One region of the Klebsiella sp. PK01 genome, then DNA from elsewhere that is predicted to be linked to it. Evidence: predicted binding sites of a transcription regulator. Region 1 holds the regulator's gene; the other holds the start of a gene.

Region 1 (3,409 bases):
CCATCCAGCAGATAACACCAGACGCCAATCACCGGCAGGATCAACTGCCAGAACAGATAGCGGTCGGCCAGCTGCTGCAATGATGGGATAGAGGTCAATAGCGCGATGATATGCTCACCGGCCACGCTGTAGATTAACGCGAACGCCAGCGCGACCATTCCCGACTGCCGACAGGCCGCGCGCCAGACTTCCAGCAGTTGGCTACCGTCACGCGCGCCGTAAGCCTGCCCGGAATGGGCTTCGACGGCATAGGCAAAACCGTCCAGCGCGTAAGCGGTAAAGGTCAGCATGGTCATCAGTACCGCATTGACCGCCACCACGTCGCTGCCAAGACGGGCGCCGAAGACGGTGATGGCGCCAAAACAGAGCTGCAGTAGCAGCGAACGCAGCATGATGTCGCGATTAAGCGCCAGCAGGCGCCGCATATTGCCGCGCCAGGCTTCCTTCAACATGGCAAGCGTCACGCCGCGCAGCGCCAGCACCCGTTTCGCCATCAGCAGGCCGATGATAAAGGTAGCGTATTCCGACAACGCCGTCGCCAGTGCCGCCCCCTGCACGTTCATATGCAGCCCCATCACCAGCCACAGATCGAGCACGATATTCAGCAAGTTGCCGACCACCAGCAGGATCACCGGGGCGCGGGCGTACTGCACGCCAAGCAGCCACCCCAACAGCACCAGGTTGGCCAACGACGCCGGGGCGCTAAGCCAGCGGATTTCGAGGAACCGTCTGGCCTGCTCCAGTACCGCCTCGCTGCCGCCGACAATATGTAGCGCGAGGTCAATGAGCGGCATGCGGAACAGAACAATGAGCAGCCCGGCGGCCAGCGCCAGGATCAGCGGTTGCACCAGAGCGCGCGCCAGCCGCTGCGGATCTTTGGCGCCGTAGGCCTGAGCGGTTAAGCCAGTGGTGCTCATTCGCAGGAACAACAGCAGCATAAAGAGGAAACTGGTGGCCGTCGCGCCGACGGCGACGCCGCCAAGGTATACGGGGCTATCAAGATGGCCGACAACGGCGGTATCGACCAGCCCCAACAGCGGAACGGTAATGTTCGAGAAAATCATCGGTAGCGCGAGGCGCCACAGTGCTTTATCGGCGGCGTTGAGCAGCATGCAGAGGGACCAGACAGAGGAGGAACATCGCAGCGTCATGCATCATGATGACGCTGCGTTAGGACGGGAGTTACAGCCACTCACCGTTACGGATCACGCCGACGGCCAAACCTTCAATGGTGAAGCTCTGCTGGCGCAGATCGACGACGATCGGGGAAAACTCGCTATTTTCCGGCAGCAGTTCAACGACGTTGCCCTGCTTTTTCAGACGTTTTACGGTGACTTCTTCATCGATACGCGCGACGACGACCTGGCCGTTACGCACGTCCTGAGTTTTATGTACCGCCAGCAGATCGCCGTCTAGGATACCGATGTCTTTCATCGACATCCCGCTAACGCGCAGCAGGAAGTCGGCATTTGGTTTAAACATCGCCGGGTCAACCTGGTAGTGACCTTCAATATGCTGCTGCGCCAGCAGCGGTTCGCCTGCGGCGACGCGGCCGATCAGCGGCAGTCCGTGTTCTTCTTCCGTCAGCAGACGAATGCCGCGTGAAGCGCCGGAGACGATTTCAATCGCGCCTTTACGCGCCAGCGCTTTGAGGTGTTCTTCCGCCGCGTTTGGGGAACGGAACCCCAAGCGCTGAGCAATTTCCGCACGCGTCGGCGGCATGCCCGTTTGGCTGATGTGATCCCGGATGAGATCAAACACCTCTTGCTGCCTGGTCGTTAACGCTTTCATTCCGCCCCCTGGGTGTATATACAGTTATGCTGTGAGTATATACAGCTAATGGTGATTTTGGAACCACATATCATATAAAAATCAGGAGATTCTTTGCGTTTTGCGAGCGTTGCCGACAAGACTTAGCGGTAATGCGACCACAACAGCATAGTCCAGGTGATCAACGCGATGATTATCGCCAGCAGTACCGCCGCCGAGCCCATATCCTTGGCGCGCCCGGAAAGTTCATGATGCTCAGGCCCGATACGGTCAACCACCGCTTCAATCGCGCTGTTAAGAATTTCGACTATCATCACTAACAGGACCGAGCCAATGAGCAGGACTCGCGTAATGATATCGACATCCAGCCAGCAGGCTATCGCCACGGCTACAATGGCGGCGACGCCTTCCTGGCGGAAAGCGGCTTCGTTCACCCACGCCGCGCGGAAACCTTTCCAGGAATAACCTGCTGCTTTAATGATTCTGGTTAACCCAGTGGTATTATTGGCCATCAAAAAGAACCTTTTAATGTAAATGACGTCGCTGAGTGTACGTGTTTGCCGTGTGACAACGGAAATTTTGTACGCTTTCTGTTATTCTTGCCGCGCATTTGCATGATTAACCAGAGGCTTCACATCGTTTATGTCCGGCTGGCAACGAATTTACTATAAATTACTGAATTTACCATTACGGGTGCTGGTAAAAAGCAAGTCTATTCCGGCAGAACCTGCTCAGGAATTAGGGCTCGATACCTCGCGTCCGATAATGTACGTCTTGCCTTATAACTCCAAGGCGGACCTGCTGACCCTGCGCGCCCAGTGCCTGGCGCATGACTTACCCGACCCTTTTGAACCGCTGGAAATCGACGGCACCCTGCTGCCGCGCTACGTTTTCATCCACGGCGGCCCGCGCGTGTTTACCTACTACACGCCGAAAGAGGAGTCCATTAAGCTGTTCCACGACTACCTAGATCTGCACCGTAATCATCCCGATCTTGACGTGCAAATGGTGCCGGTCTCGGTGATGTTCGGCCGCGCCCCGGGTCGCGAAAAAGGCGAAGAGAATCCGCCGCTACGCATGCTTAACGGTATTCAGAAATTCTTCGCCGTCTCCTGGCTTGGCCGCGATAGCTTCGTGCGTTTCTCGCCTTCTGTCTCTCTGCGCCGCATGGCGGATGAGCACGGTACCGATAAAATCATCGCCCAGAAGCTGGCCCGCGTGGCGCGTATGCACTTCGCCCGTCAACGTCTGGCCGCCGTCGGCCCGCGTCTCCCTGCCCGCCAGGATCTGTTCAATAAGCTGCTGGCATCGAAAGCTATCGCCCGCGCGGTAGAAGATGAAGCGCGCAGCAAGAAGATTTCTCACGAGAAGGCCCAGCAGAACGCCATCGCGCTGATGGAAGAGATTGCCGCTAACTTCTCTTATGAAATGATCCGCCTGACTGACCGTATTCTCGGCTTCACCTGGAACCGTCTGTATCAGGGGATTAACGTGCATAACGCCGAGCGCGTACGCCAGCTGGCGCATGACGGCCATGAGATTGTCTATGTGCCCTGTCACCGTAGCCACATGGACTACCTGCTGCTCTCTTATGTGCTTTATCATCAGGGGCTGGTGCCGCCGCATATCGCCGCCGGCA
Region 2 (3,409 bases), on a different contig from region 1:
AATTCGCTCTTCGCCGCCCGTTGGTTGGCGTCGAGCAAAATCTCCCATTCATCCCACTCTTCTTTGAGCACCGATTGACGTTGGTAAATCGCGTATTCACAGCCTGGTTCATAGACCTGGCGATAGCGGTAGCCATTTTTGCTATAGGGAGCGGAGACCTCCCGCTGCGGAATGCGATCGATGATTTCCTTCAGCACCCGCTCCTGCAGGCTGCTTTGTGAATCCATCACCTTTTTGCCGTAGTCATTTTCCTGATGGAGATACTCCAGCACTTCCGGGCGCGCGCGTTCGTCATCGCGTAGCCAGTAGTAGTTATCGATGCGAGTGTCGCCATGTAGCGTCATGGCGTGGGGGATCCGTTTGGCTTTCGGTAGCATGCGTTATTCTTCTGCGTCTTATTATGGAATCACAAAATCACTCAGGGCGCCAAGCGCCCTGAACGATGTCGTGTCTATAAGGGTGGCAAAAGTGGCCAGCGATGCAAGCGAAACGCTCTCTTTTAAGAATCAAGCGCCTGCTTTTGCGCCTGAACATCGCGTTCTATCTCCTGACGAACGTCCTCAGGCAGCTTGAGCGCATCGCCGAGCGCATCCAGATAGCTGCGCTCCATAAAATGGTCAATATCAATTACCGCGCAGCTGAGGTAGTAGATTTCCAGCGCTTCTTGCCCATCGCGCACGCTTTGCGCCAGCCGCTGCGGGTCGAGCGGCTGGGTTAAAACCCTGTCGATCAACACTCGGCCCTGCACGTCGATGTTCGCCGCGCGCAACTGCTCTTCTATATGCTGACGTTCACGTTCGTCAATATGACCGTCGCTTTTGGCGGCAAAGACTAGCGCGGTAATCAGCCGCTCGCTGCGCGCATCAAGCACAACCGGTTCCTGGGCAACCGCGGTAGATGTCTGCATTGCGATATCCGCCTGCTGGCCGCGCATTTTTTGCTGATACTTATTCCACAGCACGCTGCCTGCCACCGCGCCGCCGCCAACCAGCAGCGCGCCGGTGCCATATTTCGCCAGCAGCTTGCGCGATGACTTGCTGGCGACCAATAAGCCCGCAAGACCGCCCAATGCGCCGGGCAGCAGGTTTTTAGCGGATGACGACTTTTCAGCGGAGAGGGGGTTACCCTGCTGACCCAGCAGGGACTGAAGTTGATTAAGCCAGTTAGCCATAACATTCCTCATAGCGCGAGATGCGATGCCATCAGCCTAAACGACGAGACGTCAGGAAATGTTATGGCTGGCTAAAGATGCGAAAATTTCCGTTGCGCCGGTTATCAGGCGGCCTTTGCTTTGCGCGGCTTTTTCGCGGCGCCTTCTTCGGCGGCACCAGGCTGAGCCTCGTCCTCTGTAGGCGCAGACTCCGGCATTTCTGCCGCCGCCTCAGCATGATCTTCTGCTTCCGGCAATTTCCCTGACTTCAGAATGTGGTGTAAGGCGTCTTTGCGCTCGGCCAGCCACATCGACATATTGTCACGCTGAGCTTCATCTAATTCCAGCGGGCACGCGACCAGCCAGTCATTGAGCACCTCAGCCAAATCGAGCATTTTGTCGTAAGCATCGGCCTCTTTTTTGCTGGCAAAAGACATTTTTTCCTCACCTTCACGGATCACGACGTATTTGATTTCAACCGCCATTGTGCAGCCTCTTTATACTGTATTTATATACAGTATATCAAATTTCGCCGCCGTTCTCAACTTACGCGTATAAAGACATACGCAAACGTTTTCGTTTATAATGCGCGGCATGTTCTGTTTACGCTGAGAGTAGGTTATGACTTTATTAGGTACCGCGCTGCGCCCCGCGGCCACGAAGGTAATGTTGTTAGGTTCCGGCGAGCTCGGAAAAGAAGTCGCCATTGAATGCCAGCGGCTGGGTATTGAAACCATCGCCGTCGACCGCTATCCCGATGCGCCGGCGATGCAGGTGGCCCATCGTTCGCACGTCATCAACATGCTGCACGGCGACGCGCTGCGTGAACTGATCGCCTTAGAAAGGCCAGATTATATCGTGCCGGAGATCGAAGCCATTGCCACCGACACTCTGGTTGAACTTGAACAAGCCGGGCAAAAAGTGGTGCCAACCGCGCGGGCCGCGAAACTCACCATGAATCGCGAAGGCATTCGCCGGCTGGCGGCAGAAGAACTGCAGATCCCCACCTCTGCCTATCGTTTTGCCGACAGTGAAGAAGGGTTCCGCGCCGCCGTCGCCGAAATTGGTCTGCCTTGTATCGTTAAGCCGGTAATGAGTTCCTCGGGTAAAGGCCAAAGCTTTATCCGCTCGGCTGACCAGCTCAGCGCCGCCTGGCAATACGCCCAACAGGGCGGGCGCGCAGGCGCCGGACGCGTCATCGTCGAAGGGGTGGTAAATTTTGATTTTGAAATTACGCTGCTCACCGTCAGCGCCGTCGACGGCGTCCACTTTTGCGCCCCGGTAGGCCATCGTCAGGAAGATGGCGACTACCGTGAATCCTGGCAGCCGCAGCTGATGAGCGATCTCGCGCTGCAACGCGCGCAGGAGATCGCCCGCAAAGTGGTACTGGCGCTGGGTGGATATGGGCTCTTCGGCGTTGAATTGTTCGTTTGCGGCGATGAGGTTATCTTCAGCGAAGTCTCCCCTCGCCCACACGATACCGGCATGGTCACTCTGATCTCGCAGGATCTATCGGAATTCGCCCTGCACGTTCGCGCCTTCCTTGGCCTGCCGATCGGCGCCATCCGCCAGTATGGACCAGCGGCATCGGCGGTGATTTTACCGCAGCTAACCAGTGAGAACGTGACCTTTGGCAATCTGCATGCCGCCGTTGGCGCGGGTCTGCAGTTGCGGCTGTTCGGCAAACCGGAAATCGCCGGCGCGCGTCGCCTGGGCGTTACGCTGGCGGTTGCTGACAACGTCGATGAAGCCATCAGCCGCGCCAAAAACGCTGCCGCCGCGGTTGTCGTGAAGGGATAAAAAAAGCCCGGTCGCTCACGCGGGCCGGGCTTCTGTCATTTAAGGCGCAGAAATTATTTCGCGCCTTCTACCGCTTCGCGGGCCAGTTTGGTGATGCGATCGTAGTCGCCGTTTTCCAGCGCGTCGGCCGGAACCAGCCAGGAGCCGCCGATGCACAGCACGCTGTTAAGCGCCAGATAGTCGCGGTAATTCGCCGGAGAGATGCCGCCGGTCGGGCAAAAACGAATGTGGCCGAATGGACCCGCAATCGCCTGCAGCGCTTTCACGCCGCCGTTCGCTTCCGCCGGGAAGAATTTGAACTCTTTCAGGCCATACTGCATGCCCAGCATCAGCTCGGATACGGTGCTAATACCCGGGATCAGCGGGATAGTACCTTCGCCGGTCGCCGCTTTCAGTAGGGACTCGGTCAGGCCCGGGCTAATAGCGAACTGCGCGCCTGCTTCAGTTACGGCTTTCAGT

Evidence for each region. The regulator LexA, encoded in region 1, represses DNA repair genes until DNA is damaged. The targets are predictions, from matches to a motif close to TNCTGTATGTACATACAGNA.
Region 2: AC22LX_RS06515 (YebG family protein) is a predicted target of LexA. The motif match lies at 1,651-1,670, and genes of this name have one in related genera.

Annotation. Positions count from the first base shown of each region.
Region 1 covers NZ_JBYEZM010000006.1:37,006-40,414, reverse strand. The annotation lists gene dinF (MATE family efflux transporter DinF) at 1-1,112, opposite strand, end outside; gene lexA (transcriptional repressor LexA) at 1,183-1,791, opposite strand; gene AC22LX_RS18985 (diacylglycerol kinase) at 1,914-2,282, opposite strand; gene plsB (glycerol-3-phosphate 1-O-acyltransferase PlsB) at 2,413-3,409, shown strand, end outside.
Region 2 covers NZ_JBYEZM010000002.1:262,367-265,775, forward strand. The annotation lists gene ptrB (oligopeptidase B) at 1-377, opposite strand, end outside; gene AC22LX_RS06510 (tellurite resistance TerB family protein) at 500-1,171, opposite strand; gene AC22LX_RS06515 (YebG family protein) at 1,276-1,635, opposite strand; gene purT (formate-dependent phosphoribosylglycinamide formyltransferase) at 1,772-2,950, shown strand; gene AC22LX_RS06525 (bifunctional 4-hydroxy-2-oxoglutarate aldolase/2-dehydro-3-deoxy-phosphogluconate aldolase) at 3,004-3,409, opposite strand, start outside.